DNA from 4 places in the Pseudomonas sp. Ma2-10 genome. Region 3 is predicted to be linked to each of the others. Evidence: predicted binding sites of a transcription regulator. Region 3 holds the regulator's gene; each other region holds the start of a gene.
What was found. Region 3 encodes sigma-54, which starts transcription at its own class of promoters, with help from an activator protein. Its sites were predicted from a motif close to ANTGGCATNNANNTTGCTNT; they were not measured.
Positions count from the first base shown of each region.

Region 1 (4,184 bases), on a different contig from region 3:
CGATCATGATTGCCGGTTCCGCCGCGCTGCTGATTTTCGGCGGGGCGCTGGCGCAAGACTTGATGGAATTGATGCGGCAGAATTTCTCCTTGTCGCGTGAAGTCATTCTCGATCAGCGCTCCATGAGCACTTACCTGTTGAATTCAGGGCTGACCGCCTTGCTGGCGATTCAGCCGATCATGATTACCCTGGTGCTGGCCGCCTTGATCGGGCCGATCTCCCTTGGTGGATGGCTATTCGCAGCAGGTTCCCTGGCACCGAAATTCAGCCGGATGAACCCTGCCGCTGGCCTCAAGCGAATGTTTTCGTTCAAGGCGGTGGTGGAGTTGCTTAAGGCGTTTGCAAAATTTTTGATCATCCTGACCGTGGCCCTGCAGGTGTTATTGTCAGACATCGATGACCTGATACGCATCGCCCATGAACCTTTGGAGCTGGCGGTCATTCACTGCTTGCAGGTGGTGGGCTGGAGTACGTTATGGATGTCCTGTGGGCTAATCTTCATCGCCGCGGTGGATGTGCCGGTGCAGCTGTGGGAAAGCCACAAGAAGTTGCTGATGACCAAGCAGGAAGTGCGTGACGAGCACAAGGATCAGGAAGGGCGGCCGGAGGTCAAGCAGCGGATTCGCCAGTTGCAGCGTGAGATGTCCCAGCGCCGGATGATGGCGGCGATTCCCGACGCCGATGTGGTGATCACCAACCCGACTCACTACGCCGTAGCGCTCAAGTACGATCCGGACAAGGGTGGAGCGCCGATGCTGATCGCCAAGGGCAGCGACTTCCTGGCCTTGAAAATCCGTGAAATCGCTGTGGCCAACGACGTGCTGCTGCTTGAGTCGCCGGCACTGGCGCGTTCGATCTACTACTCCACCGAACTTGATCAGGAAATCCCTGGCGGGCTCTACCTTGCCGTCGCCCAGGTACTCGCTTACGTCTACCAGATCCGCCAGCACCGCGCCGGCAAGGGTAAACGCCCGGATCCGCTCAAGGACGACCTGCCGATTCCGCCGGATCTACGGCGCGATTCCAAAGAGCCGCCGCCCGCCTGAAAACGCTGTGTGCCTGTTAGTTCTGACAGTAGACACGCTTGCTCTTAAGCGTTGTCATGGCCTTGGGCGTTCTCCCGTTCAATGAGTGAATTGATCACTGTGGATGGGCGTTCATTAAGGCATTTGAGGTGGCGGTCATGGCAGAGCGTGAATACCGAACGCTTCAAGGGATGGCGTTGGAATTTGTTTCGGGCGTCCTGGAGGAGGATCAGTTCGAGCGCACGATCAGTTACTCGGCTGCGTTCGACATGACTCTGGGCTTTGCGCATTTTGTGCAGAGGGCCAATGCCTACATTCCGGGTTGCCTGAGCGGCGCTATCAATGTGATCCGACCCGAATTGGACGGGTTCAGCTATCACCATAATCACAATTACTTCTCCGACGCGGCTGGCAATATCGGTGATAACCAAGCGTTGATCCATATTTGCAGCCCCTTGCGTTTGTCGCCGCTGACGAGCCTGCGTGCGGGTCGGGGTCACGCTCGACCAACGTTCTCGCGAAAATTTCACGACCGCTGCGGCAAGCGTTGCACGGTCGGTCCACCGTACCAATCCCGCTGATAATCCCCTCTGTTTCAAACCCCTGCAAAAGTTGGAAGGCTTCTTGCAGTAGCCGCTCTGCGTCTGCTTCAGGCGTCAAAAAGTTTGCTTTAAAGGAACGGGGAAAACCGGTGGATCGCTCTCAGTTACTCAACAACGCTCGCACAAACGTTGCCGACCTAAGTCGAGGCAATTTGGGTGTGCCGTTGTTGCTGCTGGTCATGCTGGCGATGATGATGTTGCCGGTGCCGCCGTTCCTGCTGGACGTGTTTTTCACGTTCAACATTGCCTTGTCGATTGTCGTGCTGCTGGTGTGCGTCTACGCCTTGCGGCCGCTGGATTTTGCGGTGTTCCCGACCATTCTGCTGGTGGCAACATTGCTGCGACTGGCACTGAACGTGGCCTCCACGCGGGTGGTCATGCTCAACGGTCAGGACGGCCATGCCGCCGCCGGTAAGGTGATCCAGGCCTTTGGTGAGGTGGTGATCGGCGGTAACTACGTGGTCGGTATCGTCGTCTTCGCGATTTTGATGATCATCAACTTCGTCGTGGTGACCAAAGGCGCCGGGCGGATTTCCGAGGTGAGCGCGCGTTTCACCCTCGACGCGATGCCCGGTAAACAGATGGCCATCGATGCCGACTTGAATGCCGGCCTGATCGACCAGAGCCAGGCCAAGCTGCGCCGGATGGAAGTGGCCCAGGAAGCCGAGTTCTACGGTTCCATGGACGGTGCCAGCAAATTCGTGCGTGGTGACGCCATTGCCGGCCTGCTGATTCTGTTCATCAACCTGATTGGTGGTGTGGCGGTCGGTATCTTCCAGCACAACATGAGCTTTGCCGAAGCCGGCAAGGTTTACGCGTTGCTGACGATTGGTGACGGTTTGGTGGCGCAATTGCCATCACTGCTTTTATCTACAGCTGCAGCGATCATGGTGACCCGTGCTTCCGGTTCCGAAGACATGGGCAAGCAGATCAGTCGCCAGATGTTCGCCTCGCCCAAAGCGTTGGCGGTAGCCGCTGGCCTGATGGCGGTCATGGGCCTGGTGCCCGGCATGCCGCACTTCTCCTTTCTCAGCATGGCGGCCCTGGCGGCTGGCGGTGCTTACCTGTTCTGGAAGAAGCAGAACGTGGTCAAGGTTCAGGCCTTGCAAGAGGTCAAGCGTCAACAGGAACTGCTGCCATCGCCGGCTCGCGCTCAGGAAACCAAGGAGCTTGGCTGGGATGACGTCACTCCGATCGACATGATCGGCCTGGAAGTCGGCTACCGGCTGATTCCTCTGGTGGACCGCAATCAGGGGGGGCAGTTGCTGGCGCGGATCAAGGGCGTGCGCAAGAAGCTGTCCCAGGACCTGGGCTTCCTGATGCCGACTGTGCATATCCGTGACAACCTCGACCTGGCCCCGAGTGCCTATCGCCTGACCCTGATGGGGGTGATCCTGGCCGAGGCGGAGATTTACCCGGACCGCGAACTGGCGATCAATCCGGGGCAGGTCTACGGTACGCTCAACGGCATTACCGCCAAAGATCCGGCTTTCGGGCTGGAAGCGGTCTGGATCGAAGTCAGCCAGCGCGCCCAGGCACAGTCCCTCGGTTACACCGTGGTCGATGCCAGTACGGTAGTGGCAACGCACTTGAACCAGATTTTGTACAAGCATTCGAGCGAGTTGATCGGTCACGAAGAAGTGCAGCAACTCATGCAATTGTTGGCCAAAAGCTCGCCAAAACTGGCCGAAGAGCTGGTGCCTGGTGTGGTGTCTCTGTCGCAGTTGCTCAAAGTATTGCAGGCATTGCTGGCCGAACAGGTACCAGTACGGGACATTCGCAGCATTGCCGAAGCCATCGCAAACAATGCCAGCAAGAGTCAAGATACTGCCGCGCTGGTGGCCGCGGTTCGCGTCGGTGTATCCCGCGCAATCGTCCAAAGCATTGTAGGGACTGACTCCGAGCTCCCAGTGATCACTCTGGAGCCAAGGTTGGAACAAATATTGCTCAATAGTCTTCAGAAGGCAGGGCAAGGCTCGGAAGAGGGTGTTCTGCTGGAGCCAAGCATGGCTGAGAAACTGCAGCGCTCGTTGATCGATGCGGCGCAGCGTCAGGAAATGCAAGGTCAACCGGTGATTCTGTTGGTAGCCGGTCCGGTTCGCGCGATGCTGTCGCGATTCGGCCGATTGGCAGTTCCGGGTTTGCATGTGTTGGCTTACCAGGAAATTCCTGACAACAAGCAAGTGACCATCGTTGCGACAGTAGGGCCCAACGGCTGAGGTAGTGGTTTATGCAAGTTAAGCGTTTTTTCGCCGCCGATATGCGTCAGGCCATGAAGCTGGTTCGTGATGAGCTGGGCGCTGATGCCGCTATCATTGGCAACCGCCGGATCGCCGGTGGTGTTGAACTGACGGCTGCCCTGGATTACAAGCTGTCGGCGCTGGCTCCGCGCGTTCCGAACATGGAGCTTGAAGACGAGCTACGCAAGACCCAATCGCGGATCGTCACCGCCCAGGCCGAACTGAGCCTGCGCAGCGATGGCGAGAGCGATAAGTCCACCAATCGCCAATTGTTCGCCGGCCTGCCATTGACCGCCGCGGAGCCGCTGATCGAGGCG
Region 1 is NZ_JBTEYL010000028.1:24,321-28,504, forward strand. Features, by position in the region: gene flhB (flagellar biosynthesis protein FlhB) at 1-1,046, shown strand, start outside; gene ACXPVS_RS23880 (hypothetical protein) at 1,184-1,606, shown strand; gene flhA (flagellar biosynthesis protein FlhA) at 1,717-3,846, shown strand; gene flhF (flagellar biosynthesis protein FlhF) at 3,858-4,184, shown strand, end outside.
Region 1: a site for sigma-54 is predicted at 1,678-1,697, ahead of flhA (flagellar biosynthesis protein FlhA). Genes of this name have one in related genera too.

Region 2 (4,184 bases), on a different contig from region 3:
TAGGAACTGTGTATGGCGTTACCCAACTGGCGCACCAGCGGGATGAACTCGGTCAGCCAGGCGTGCAGGCCTTCGTCGAGAATTTCGGAGATGCCGGTGTAGCGCAGGCGTGCGTCCATTTCCGCTGCCAGGCTTTGCGCCGGACGGCCGTTGGCCCCTGGCAGCTGGGCAAGGATCTGGTCGATTTCTTCAAGGCTCGCAATGATCGTGGCACGTCAGCGCGCAGCAACAGCAATTCCGCCACATGCCGGGCACCGGGCGCATCGCGGTAGATCTCGGTATAGGCCTCGAACGAGGACAACGCCCGCAGCAAAGCACTCCACTGGTAATACGCGTGAGCGGTGCCATCGCTGACCGCCTCGGCCTGATCGCCAGCCATTTCGTAGCGGGCGTCGAGCAGGCGCAACGTGTTGTCGGCCCTTTCGATAAACGTCCCAAGACGAATAAAGCGGAACGCATCGTTACGCATGATCGTGCCGTAGGACGCGCCCCGGAACAGGTGGGAACGTTCCTTGATCCACTCGCAGAATCGGCTCATGCCGTAGCGACTCAAGCCTTGATCCGCTATCCCGCGAATTTCCAGCCAGGTGGCATTGATGTTTTCCCACATGTCGGCGGTGATTCGCCCACGCACCGCATGGGCACTGGCCCGCGCGGCGCCGAGGCAGCTGTAGATGCTCGCCGGGTTGGCCGCGTCCAGGGCGAAGAAATGCAGCAGCCGTTCCGCGTGCAATTCGCCGTGGCGTTCCAGGTAGTCGTCCAGGGTGCCGGTGATCAGCAACGGCATGGCGAGTTCATGCAGGCCATCACCCCGGCCATCCTGCGGCATCAGCGACAGCGAATAACTGATGTCGAGCATCCGTGCGAGGTTTTCCGCCCGCTCCAGGTAACGCGACATCCAATACAAATCCGAGGCAGTTCTACTTAACATGGCAGGCTTCCTTCAATCCTCGACCACCCAGGTGTCCTTGGTTCCACCGCCCTGGGATGAATTCACCACCAGGGAGCCTTCGCGCAGGGCAACACGGGTCAAGCCGCCGGGCACAACCCGGGTTTCGCGGCCAGACAATACAAACGGGCGCAGGTCGATGTGGTGTGGAGCGATGCCGTTTTCGACAAAAGTCGGACAGGTCGACAGGCACAACGTCGGCTGGGCGATGTACGCATGGGGCTTGGCGTTGATCCGCGCGCGAAAAGATTCGATTTCCGCCGCCGTCGCTGCCGGCCCGACCAGCATTCCGTAACCGCCGGAGCCCTGGGTTTCCTTGACCACCAAATCCGGAAGATTGGCCAGTACGTGGGACAATTCGGCGGGATTACGACACTGCCACGTCGGCACATTCTTCAGAATCGGCTCTTCATCCAGGTAGAAACGGATCATGTCCGTGACGAATGGGTATACCGACTTGTCGTCCGCGACCCCGGTGCCGATGGCATTTGCCAGCACAACATTGCCGCAACGGTATGCCGACAGCAGCCCTGGAACGCCAAGCATCGAGTCCGGGTTGAACGCCAGCGGATCGAGGAACGCATCGTCGAGGCGACGGTAGATCACGTCGACGGCTTTCGGCCCGTCCGTGGTGCGCATGAACACCTTGTCATCCCTCACGAACAGGTCCGCGCCTTCCACCAGTTCAACGCCCATTTCCCGCGCCAGAAACGCATGTTCAAAGAACGCGCTGTTGAAACGACCCGGCGTCAGTACCACCACGCTCGGGTTATCAATCGGGCTGGCGCTTTTCAGGGTGTCGAGCAACAGGTTCGGATAGTGGTCGATAGGGGCAATGCGCTGGGCCGCGAACAACTCGGGAAACAACCGCATCATCATCTTGCGGTCTTCAAGCATGTAGCTCACGCCGCTCGGTGTACGAAGATTGTCTTCAAGCACGTAGTACGTACCGTCGCCGTCGCGCACCAGATCGACACCGGAGATGTGGGAATAGATATCGCGGTGCAAATCCAGCCCTTGCATCGCCAACTGGTATTGCTCGTTGGCCAGCACTTGCTCGGCCGGGATGATGCCGGCCTTGATAATGCGCTGCTCGTGATAAAGGTCGGCGAGGAACATGTTCAACGCCTTGACCCGTTGAATGCAGCCGCGCTCGACGACTCGCCATTCACTGGCGGGGATGCTGCGGGGGATGGTGTCGAAGGGAATCAGGCGTTCGGTCCCTTGCTCATCACCATAGAGCGTGAAGGTAATCCCAGCGCGATGAAATAACAGATCGGCCTCGCGTCGCCGTTGCGCCAAAAGCTCGTCAGGCGTTTCGGCCAGCCAACGGGCAAATTCCCGATAATGCGGGCGGACCTGGCCGCCGGCATCGTACATCTCATCAAAATAGGTGCGGATCATGCCGTACTCCTTGTCACCCGGACATCTGGGCTTCGCAAAGCCCGTGCCATCGGCATAAACGCTTTGATATCAATCGGTTGGGAAATCGCACCGCACGCACCGCACCAATCCTGTGCGGTAAATGCCCCCACCTGATCGCCCCCGCTTCATTGCGAAGCAATGTTGTCGCCTATCACCAGCATAGCTAGAGTTGATTTCACTGCCCGGGAGTCCCTGCGGATAATCCGCGCATTCACTGAAAATGTTGACGAACTTCCCTTTAACCGCCTGCTCAGGCGGTTTTTTTTGCGCCGGATTCTTGTTTCAGGGTTTTGCCTGGTGCAGTTTCTGCCCCGCACAAACGAAAACGGCCAACCCTGAGGTCAGCCGTTGCTGAGTGTCGTCACTGTTCATAAGTTATGCGAGTCGCCCTCGTACCTCCTGCTTGACGCCCCATCCTTCGATGATGCCGCCCAAAGGCTCGACCACCGCCTCGAAATCCTGCTCAAAGTCGCCGATGCCGTCATAGGTGGCGTACATCACTTTGCTCAGTTCCAGGTACCACGCGCCATCGTCGCGCACACTGATTTGCGCATTCAAGGATTCACCACAGTAATGCCCTGCCGCCCTGCGCGCCCGCTCCTCGTCCGGGAAAATGGCGTAGAACTCGATGGGATGGAATCGTGAAAAGTCGAAACCGCCTTCTTTCATGCGGCGCAAGACGCTGGTGCTGATGTCTTCTTGATAGGCTGTGCTCATGAAACGTCCCCCTCAGACTGATGGATAGACTTTCCGTATTCCCGGCACCCGCAACCGAATGGGGCGAGCGATGCGGCAACAACGTTGCCGGTGGGAAGCAAGCATGTAGCTGACAAGACCAGACCTTAGCGATCCGTTCGCTGATCTCGATTGCAGAGTAGCCGCAAGATAGAGCCGTTGCCAAGGCCTGGTTAGGAATGAGACAGGAGATGTTCAGATTGGCGTGATGCTGAGGATTTCAATGCTGTACTGGGTCTTCAAATTTCTGACAGTCGGATTATCGATGCGCCCTTCCAGATCGTTGAGGTCCAGTTCGGCAGCCACAGGCAGACGCCGGGCGCGAATGAGCTTCGCGGCCTGCTCGTTGTTCGGGCACTCATCGCTCTCGAACACCTCACTAACTTTTTCACCGTGATCATCAACGAAAGTGACTTTCCACTTTTGCATCAGGTGCCTCCTCGATCAAAACCGTGAATGGGCTTACCACTATCTCGACATTATTTCCCGGCCAATCGTTCAACCGCTCCCTCTATTAAGTCAAGCACGAAAAAGGGCCACCCCCGGTGTGTTTTCACACAACCTGAGACGGCCCTTTCTGGCTTGCTCGAAATCAGTCGTTGCCTGGTTTGCTCACCGCCGGCAGAACGTACAGCGGCAACTGTCAGATCCTTACATTGCCCCGGGGACCGGCAATGGCCCAGATGATCAGGCCCAGCACTGGCAGCAGCAGGATCAGCAGCACCCAGATGATTTTCATCCCTGTGTCGGCACCACTTTTGAGCACGTTGATGATTGCCCAGATATCCAGGGCAAGAATAATCAGGCCAATCAGACCGTTGAAAGTGGAACCCATGGTGTCGCTCCCAAAGAGTGGTTTGCACTCTTAGGATAGCCGCGCCTTGCGAGGGTTCCTTTTTTTAAACGTGGACGGCAATTTTGAGGGCTTCCAGCGAGGGTGCGGCAGCGATGCCGACTTGGGCGCACAACTCGAGTACGCGCGGCACGTCGTTACCGTAGACCAGCACCACTTGCAGTTCGTCGTCGAGCAACTGACTGAAGTTCATCAGCGTGTAACCGCCGTTTTCCTTGCTCA
Region 2 is NZ_JBTEYL010000004.1:277,379-281,562, forward strand. Features, by position in the region: partial or broken gene ACXPVS_RS08445 (alpha-E domain-containing protein) at 57-931, opposite strand; gene ACXPVS_RS08450 (circularly permuted type 2 ATP-grasp protein) at 944-2,353, opposite strand; gene ACXPVS_RS08455 (ribonuclease E inhibitor RraB) at 2,750-3,091, opposite strand; gene ACXPVS_RS08460 (hypothetical protein) at 3,305-3,538, opposite strand; gene ACXPVS_RS08465 (PLDc N-terminal domain-containing protein) at 3,753-3,944, opposite strand; gene ACXPVS_RS08470 (hypothetical protein) at 4,009-4,184, opposite strand, start outside.
Region 2: a site for sigma-54 is predicted at 2,385-2,404, ahead of ACXPVS_RS08450 (circularly permuted type 2 ATP-grasp protein). Genes of this name have one in related genera too.

Region 3 (4,184 bases):
AGGAACGCCGTACCGGGTTCCGGCTGGTTCAGCAGACGCAGCTTGATGGTATCTCGCAGCTGATACAGGTTCAGGTTGGTGGTGTTTACTTTGAGATCGGCGAGGTCGGCAATCGGCCCGAGCAGGGCGGTCTCATCATTGATGGCCTCGGCCAGCGAGCGATTGGCATTGCTCAGCGGGTGACGACGGCGGGTTTCCGAGAAACGTTTGAGCAAGGTTTCTTCGTCGGCGTCCAGATAAAGCACGTCACACTGGATATGCCGGCTGCGCACTTCTTCCAGTAGTTCGGGAAACCGCGACAAGTGGCTCGGCAAGTTACGCGCATCGATGGATACGGCAACCAGCGGTTGTGCCAGTTCGGTGTGAATCAACGCGCGTTCGGCCAGTTCCGGCAACAGACCGGCGGGCAGGTTGTCGATGCAGTAGTAGCCGTTGTCCTCAAGAACATCGAGTGCGGTACTTTTACCTGAGCCGGAGCGGCCACTGACGATGATCAAACGCATGATTAATGACCGTTTTGCTCGTCCAGGACAACCTGATACAAGGCTTCATTGCTCGGGGCGCTGCGCAGTTTTTCGCGCACTTCCTTGCGGTCGAGCATGCTGGCGATCTGGCGCAGTAACTCCAGGTGCGCATCGGTAGCAGCTTGCGGGACCAGCAGAACGAACAGCAGGTCAACCGGGGCGCCGTCGATGGCGTCGAAATCGATGGGTGCATCAAGGTGCATCAGGGCACTGATGGGCGAAGTACAGCCCTTCAGGCGGCAGTGGGGAATGGCGATGCCGTTGCCAAAACCGGTTGAGCCGAGTTTTTCGCGGGCAATCAGAGCCTCGAAGACATCTTGCATCTCCAGATCCGGTACTTCTTTGTGGATAAGGTTGGCAATTTGCTCGAGGGCTTTCTTTTTGCTGCCACCCGGCACGTTCACGAGGGAACGGCCGGGGGTCAGGATGCTTTCAAGTCGGATCATGGGTTGGGAGTGTTAACGACCGGTGGCGCCCTGGAGGAGGCTTTGGGTCTTTTCCTTATGCTTTTTGAGTTGTTTATCCAGCTTGTCGGTCAGTGCGTCGATCGCCGCATACATATCGGTATGCTCCGCGTTTGCGACCACTTCATTGCCGGGAATATGCAGCGTGGCTTCGATTTTCTGCTTGAGCTTTTCGACCGTCATCGTGACTTGCACGTTGGTGATCTTGTCGAAATGCCTCTCTAATCGTTCGAGTTTTTCGCCGATGTAGGTGCGAAGAGGTTCGGTCACTTCCAGTTGGTGTCCACTGATGTTGACTTGCATACAGCTTCTCCTTCGTTGCCAGTGCATAAAGCGGCAGGCAGAAATGCCTGCCACTGGAACGCTGTGGCGTGGCTCTACATCAACCGCTTGCGTTCGCTCGAAGGCGCGATCCCGAGGGATTCGCGGTACTTGGCGACGGTGCGGCGAGCCACCTGAATGCCTTGTGCCTCCAGTAAACCAGCGATCTTGCTGTCACTCAACGGCTTTTTCTGATTTTCCGCGGCAACCAGTTTTTTGATGATCGCGCGGATTGCCGTGGACGAGCATTCGCCGCCCTCGGAGGTGCTGACGTGGCTGGAGAAAAAGTATTTCAGTTCATATATGCCCCGTGGGGTATGCATGAATTTCTGCGTGGTCACCCGTGAAATCGTCGACTCGTGCATGCCCACCGCTTCGGCGATGTCATGCAGGACCAGCGGTTTCATGGCTTCGTCGCCGTATTCAAGAAAGCCGCGCTGATGTTCGACGATTTGAGTGGCTACTTTCATCAGGGTTTCGTTGCGGCTTTGCAGGCTTTTGATGAACCAGCGGGCCTCTTGCAACTGATTGCGCATGAAGGTGTTGTCGGCGCTGGTGTCGGCGCGGCGCACGAAACCGGCGTATTGGGCGTTGACCCGCAGTCGTGGCACGGATTCCTGGTTCAGTTCCACCAGCCAGCGCTCGTTGTCCTTGCGTACGATCACGTCTGGAACGACGTATTCGGCTTCGCCGGACTCGATTTGCGAGCCCGGGCGCGGGTTGAGGCTCTGCACCAGTTCGATCACCTGACGCAGTTCATCTTCCTTGAGCTTCATGCGACGCATCAGTTGGCTGTAGTCGCGGCTGCCGAGCAGGTCGATGTAATCGGTGACCAGGCGTTTGGCCTCGACCAGCCAAGGCGTCTTGGCGGGCAGCTGACGCAATTGCAACTGCAGGCATTCGCTCAGGTTGCGGGCGCCGATGCCAGCGGGTTCGAATTGCTGGATGCGGTGCAGGACGGCTTCTATTTCGTCCAGTTCGATATCCAGTTCCGGGTCGAAGGCTTCGAGGATCTCCTCGAGGGTTTCGTCCAGGTATCCCTGATTGTTGATGCAGTCGATCAGAGTTACAGCGATCAGGCGATCAGTGTCGGACATCGGGGCCAGGTTCAGTTGCCACAACAGGTGGCTTTGCAGGCTTTCGCCGGCCGATGTGCGGGTGGTGAAATCCCACTCGTCGTCATCGTTGCTCGGCAGGCTGCTGGCGCTGGTCTGGTAGACGTCTTCCCACGCGGTGTCGACGGGCAATTCGTTGGGGATGCGCTCATTCCAGTCGCCTTCCTCGAGGTTGTCCACCGTCGGGGCGGTTTCCTGGTAGGAGGGTTCCTGAATGTCGACGTTAGGTTGCTGTTCGGCTTTGTCGGCCAAGGGGTCGGCGTTATCGAAGTCGTCGCCTTCTTCCTGGCGTTCGAGCATCGGATTGGACTCCAAGGCCTCCTGGATTTCCTGTTGCAGGTCCAGGGTCGACAATTGGAGTAGGCGGATGGCCTGTTGCAGCTGCGGTGTCATCGTCAGCTGCTGGCCCATTCTCAAGACTAGCGATGGTTTCATGGCAGGGGCTTAACACCTTATTCGCCGGCGCACATGCGCCATCCACTATAGGGCGCCGGAGCGCCAAACATAAGCAAATTATATGCCCGAAACTGCAACGTTTGCCTAGAGCGCTGTAACAATAAAAAAAATGTTGATTTTTTATTGGGACAAGCGCTCGAGCAACCAGCCAGACACTTCAGTGCTTACAGGCGGAACTCATGGCCCAGATACACTTCCTTGACCAAGTCGTTGGCCAGGATGGTGGCAGAGTCACCTTCGGCGATCAGCTGGCCATCGTTGACGATGTAGGCGGTTTCGCAGATATCCAGGGTTTCACGGACGTTGTGGTCGGTGATCAGCACACCAATGCCCTTGGCCTTGAGGTGGTAGATGATCTGCTTGATGTCGCCCACCGAAATCGGGTCCACGCCTGCGAACGGTTCGTCGAGCAGGATGAATTTAGGGTTGGTAGCCAGTGCTCGGGCGATTTCCACGCGGCGGCGTTCACCGCCGGACAGGCTCATCCCGAGATTGTCGCGGATGTGGCTGATGTGGAATTCCTGCAGCAGGCTTTCCAGCTCTTTGCGACGGCCGGCCTTGTCGAGTTCCTTGCGGGTCTCGAGGATCGCCATGATGTTGTCGGCTACCGAGAGTTTGCGGAAGATCGAAGCTTCTTGCGGAAGATAGCCGATGCCGGCCTTCGCTCGACCGTGCATGGGTTGGTGGCTGACATCAAGGTCGTCAATCAGTACGCGGCCCTGATCGGCCTGTACCAGGCCGACAATCATGTAAAAGCAGGTGGTTTTGCCGGCGCCGTTGGGGCCTAGCAGGCCGACGATCTGACCGCTGTCGATCGACAGGCTCACGTCACGCACGACCTGGCGGCTCTTGTAGCTCTTGGCCAGATGCTGAGCTTTCAGAGTTGCCATTACTGGGCCTTTTGCTCGTCGGTTTTCTTCTTTGGCTGGATTACCATGTCGATGCGCGGACGCGATTCGGTGATCTTGCTGCCCGTCGCGCGACCGGCGCTCGCAAGTTTCTTGACCGTGTCGTAGACGATTTTCTCGCCTTGGGTGACGTTGCTGTCCTTGTCGATGACTTTGGCTCGATCAATCAATACAACGCGGTTTTGCGAGGCGTGGTACTGGATGGTCACTCCGTAGCCCTGAACCGGCTTGGTGTCGCCCGCTGTCTGCAACTGCTCGAAGTAGGCAAGATTGCCCACCGAAGTCACCACGTCAATGTCGCCGGCCGGCGTGCGGGTGATGGTCACGGTGTTGCCTTTAACGATCATCGAGCCCTGGGTAATGATCACGTCACCTTTGTAGGTGGCAACGCCATTT
Region 3 is NZ_JBTEYL010000001.1:421,659-425,842, reverse strand. Features, by position in the region: gene rapZ (RNase adapter RapZ) at 1-503, opposite strand, end outside; gene ptsN (PTS IIA-like nitrogen regulatory protein PtsN) at 506-970, opposite strand; gene hpf (ribosome hibernation-promoting factor, HPF/YfiA family) at 983-1,291, opposite strand; gene ACXPVS_RS01885 (RNA polymerase factor sigma-54) at 1,366-2,859, opposite strand; gene lptB (LPS export ABC transporter ATP-binding protein) at 3,045-3,770, opposite strand; gene lptA (lipopolysaccharide transport periplasmic protein LptA) at 3,770-4,184, opposite strand, start outside.

Region 4 (4,184 bases), on a different contig from region 3:
CTCATAGAAGCTCGCGACCTTGTCGAGCATATCGTCCAGCGCGCCGGACTCTTCGCCAATCGCGGTCATCTGGATCGCCATATTCGGAAAAGTACCGGAGGCGCGCATGGAAAAATTCAGCTGCATACCGGTCGACACGTCCTGTTTGATGCGCAGCACCGCGCGCTTGAACACGATGTTGCCGGTAGCGCCGGCCACCGACTCCAGGGCTTCCACCAGCGGCACACCTGCTGCAAAGGTAGTCGACAGCGTGCGGGCGTAACGGGCCACGGCGGATTTGTACATCAGCGTGCCAATCAGCGGCAGTTTCAGCAGCCAGGTGTCCATTCGGTCCCGAAAGCCTTGCGACGTTTTAAAGGCGTGGCGCACGCCGAAGATCAACGCGGTCAGCACGCCGAGCATCGCCCACCACCAGTCCTGCATGAATTGCGAGAGGCCGATGACCATCACCGTGAAGGCTGGCAATTGGGCACCAAACCCTTTGAACACCGATTCGAACTGCGGCACCACGTTGACCAGCAAAATCCCGGTCACAATGATCGCGACGAACACCACCGCCAGTGGGTAGGTCATGGCTTTCTTGATCTTGGCCTTGAGGCTTTCGCTTTTTTCCTTATACGTCGCCACTCTCTCCAGCAGGGTATCGAGGGCACCGGCCTGCTCGCCGGCATCGACCAGGTTGCAGTAGAGCTCATCGAAATACTGAGGCTTTTTGCGCAGGGAAGCGGCGAAGCTGTTGCCCGCCGCAACGTCCTGTTTCACCTCGTCAACCAGTGTGCGCATGGCCGGGTTATCAAAGCCTTCACCGATGATGTCGAAGGACTGCAACAGCGGTACACCGGCCTTCATCATGGTCGCCATCTGCCGGGTGAACAGAGCGATGTCCTGGGCCTTGATGCGCTTGCCCACGTTGAAAATCGAGGGGGACTTCTTGCGTACCTTTCCGGGGTTGATGCCCTGCTTGCGCAATTGGGCCTTGATCAACGCCGGATTCCGACCGCTCAACTCGCCCGTCATTTTGCTGCCTTTACGGTCTGTGCCTTCCCAGGCGTAGACGCTGATTTTTACCGCTTTGACCGCCATATTCAGTCCTTGGTGACTCGGTTGATTTCTTCAAGGCTGGTGATGCCTTGCATGACCTTGAGCAGGCCTGAGGTGCGCAGGGCGATGTCATTCATTGGGGGCTCGGACGCAAACAGTTCATGACTTATAGCCTAGTCAAGCGATGGAACCAAACCCGCGGCATTAGGGTGACAAAAAGTGTCAGATAGTGCGGATTCTGGGGTTGAAAGAGGACGCTGGACTCGCCGCGCGTCCCGGCAACAGGGCGCGCGGCGCTTGGCATGGGCTGTGCTGCGGCTAATTCAGATCATGAGAATTCGACTCATGCATGGAGCTTGTCTATGAAGACTCAAAAAGGTTTTACCCTGATCGAGCTGCTGATCGTAGTGGCGATCATCGGGATTCTGGCGACGTTCGCCTTGCCGCAATATTCCAAGTACCAGGCCCGGGCCAAAGTTACGGCGGGGCTGGCTGAGATCAGCGCGTTGAAAGTGCCTTTCGAAGACACTATCAACCAAGGCACCGACCCTACATTGTTATTGGTTGCAGGTGACGCGGCGGCGACGACCTCTAATTGCACGTTGGCGGCTTCGGGCACCGCGTCGTCAGGTGCAGGGGAGATCACTTGTACGCTGGTGAATGCCCCAGGACCGGTGTTGGGCAAGACCATCACACTGACTCGCTCATCAGGGAATACGGCGGGTGCCTGGACGTGTGTCAGCGATGTCAACGCTGACTTTGCCCCCAAAGGCTGTCCCGGCAGCGGCGCGTAATCTGGCGGGCAGATCTGATGCCTCGTCTGTTTGACGGGGCATTTTTTTGTTCGTCGTTCTGGGAAAAACGAGTAATTGAGAAAACCTCCGACAATTCATGGCCTTAGGCCTGCGGTAAAACCTGCAACTTGCATGTCGATAATTTCGAAGTCATGCAATTTGCATGATTCTGAAAACCAGTTGTTTTGCTAAGGCTATGATTTATAAGAAATTATTGTCTATCTAAAACTTGGCACAGCGTTCGCAATATCCCCAGTAACCCTGCTGACAAGACACGCAGCAGACTTTATGAAAAACAGGAGTTACTCGTATGAAGAAGTTCGCTATCGCTGCCGCTACTGCTACCGCGCTGACCCTGACCATGGCCAACGCTGCATTTGCTCAAACCCAGGCTACCCAGGCACCCATGGTTCTGGCCGCGGGTGAAATGACCGAAGCTAAAGAAGTTACCTCCGATACCTGGATCACCACCAAGGTCAAAGCAGACCTGGTGACTGAGAAAGGCATTCCTGGTACCGACATCAAAGTCGAAACCAACAAAGGCGTAGTGTCCCTGTCGTCCACCGTTGCGGTGACAGACGCTCAGAAAACCACCGCCGTGGCTATCGCCAAGAAAATCAAAGGCGTCCAGGCGGTCTCCGCTGACGGCCTGAAAGCCGAGTAAAGCAAGACTTCTCGCCTGGACTGGGAGAAGGCGCGGCAGGCGGGCCGAGCTATACGTCTGCCGCTTCTGGAGAGTTCATGCGAAAGGCCATAAGGATGTGGCCATTACAGGCCCCGGCATTCGTGTCGGGGCCTGTTCTATTGTGGATGGGCAAGAATCTCTGTAGCCGCTGTCGAGGCCTGACTGGCGGCGCTCGCCAGAGCCAGGCTCATCAGCTATTTCGCGCCCCTTACTCGGCGTCCAGATGCAGCGGTGTAACCACCCGACCGTCACTTTGCGCCTCGCCGAGGTTAGCGTCGATGAAGTACACGCGGTCATCGGCCAACTGACCCTTGTCGACCAGATAGTCTTTGATGCTGCTGGCGCGTTCCTGACCCAACTGACGCAACAGCACGGCACTGGAACTCCAGAACTTGATCACGCCTTCGCGCATTTTCACCGTGCGTTCTTCCTTGCCAAGATCCTTCCACTCGGCGGGCGGCTGAGTCTTCAGGCGCGTGCGGTAGATCCCTTCCAGTAGCGGACCTTTCTCGTTATCCGGTACTTGCAGCAATGAAGCCTGAGCCGGCACCTTGTCGCCGCGACGCTGGAGTATTTTGTAGTAGTTGTACTGGTATTCCCGCTCCAGACGTTGCTCTGCGATCAGCGGGCCATCGCTGCTCGCCGCTGCCGTGCCTTCGATTTCCAGGCGCAGGGCTGGGCGTTCCTTGAGGGCCTGGGACAGTTTGACCAGCGAACCCTCGGCCTCCTTGCTCAGGTTGCTTGAGCCTGGGGCAAACGAGACTGTCCCCAGATCTTGCGAACCACCACCACTGATCAGTCCGCCAATCATTTTGAATGGCGCCGCGGCGGCTTTGACGATCAGGTTGCGCAAGGTCTGCCAGACAATCGGCATGACGCTGAACTGAGGGTTGTTCAGGTCGCCGGTCACCGGCAGTTCAATGGAAATCTTGCCGTCGACATCCTTGAGCAACGCAATGGCCAGTTTCAGCGGCAGGCTCACCGCGTCCGGACTGTCAACTTTCTCGCCCAGTTGCAGCTGTTCGACCACCACTTTGTTTTCGGCCTTGAGCTGGCCGTTGGTGATCCGGTAATGCAGGTCGAGATTGAGCCGGCCCTTGCGGATGCGGTAACCGGCGAACTTGCCGGAGTAGGGCGTGAGCGTGGTCAGTTCAACACGTTTGAAACTGGTGGCGATGTCGAGGCTGGACATCGGGTCGAACGGGTTGACCGAGCCCTTGATGGTCACCGGGGCATAGCGGTCGACCTTGCCTTTGATATCGACGCTGGCCGGTGTTGCCTGACGACTGTCGATGGTGCCGATTTGCCCGTTGAGCTGCTGGACGGCGGTGGCGAAGTTCGGGGTCAGGCTGAAGTCGGCGAAGTTGGCCGAGCCGTCATTGATGGCAATGCCGCCGATGTGGATGCCCAGCGGTTTTTCCTTGCCGGCAGGTTTGGCTGCAGCTGTTTTGGCGCCTGAGTCGGGCGGTTGTGGAATCAGCAGATCATCGATGTTAGTGGTGCGGTCATCGTTGATCATGAAGCGCGCATAAGGTTGGAACAGGTTGACCTTGTCGATCGACAGGTTGTCGCCGTGCTGATAGTTCAGGCCTTCGAGCACCAACTGCTGCCACTTGAGGACGTCTCGGTTTTTGAGGGTGTCGAGGGTATGCAGTTGATCGACC
Region 4 is NZ_JBTEYL010000008.1:38,743-42,926, reverse strand. Features, by position in the region: gene ACXPVS_RS12235 (type II secretion system F family protein) at 1-1,083, opposite strand, end outside; partial or broken gene ACXPVS_RS12230 (hypothetical protein) at 1,086-1,163, opposite strand; gene ACXPVS_RS12225 (pilin) at 1,404-1,835, shown strand; gene ACXPVS_RS12220 (BON domain-containing protein) at 2,146-2,499, shown strand; gene ACXPVS_RS12215 (DUF748 domain-containing protein) at 2,729-4,184, opposite strand, start outside.
Region 4: a site for sigma-54 is predicted at 1,338-1,357, ahead of ACXPVS_RS12225 (pilin). Genes of this name have one in related genera too.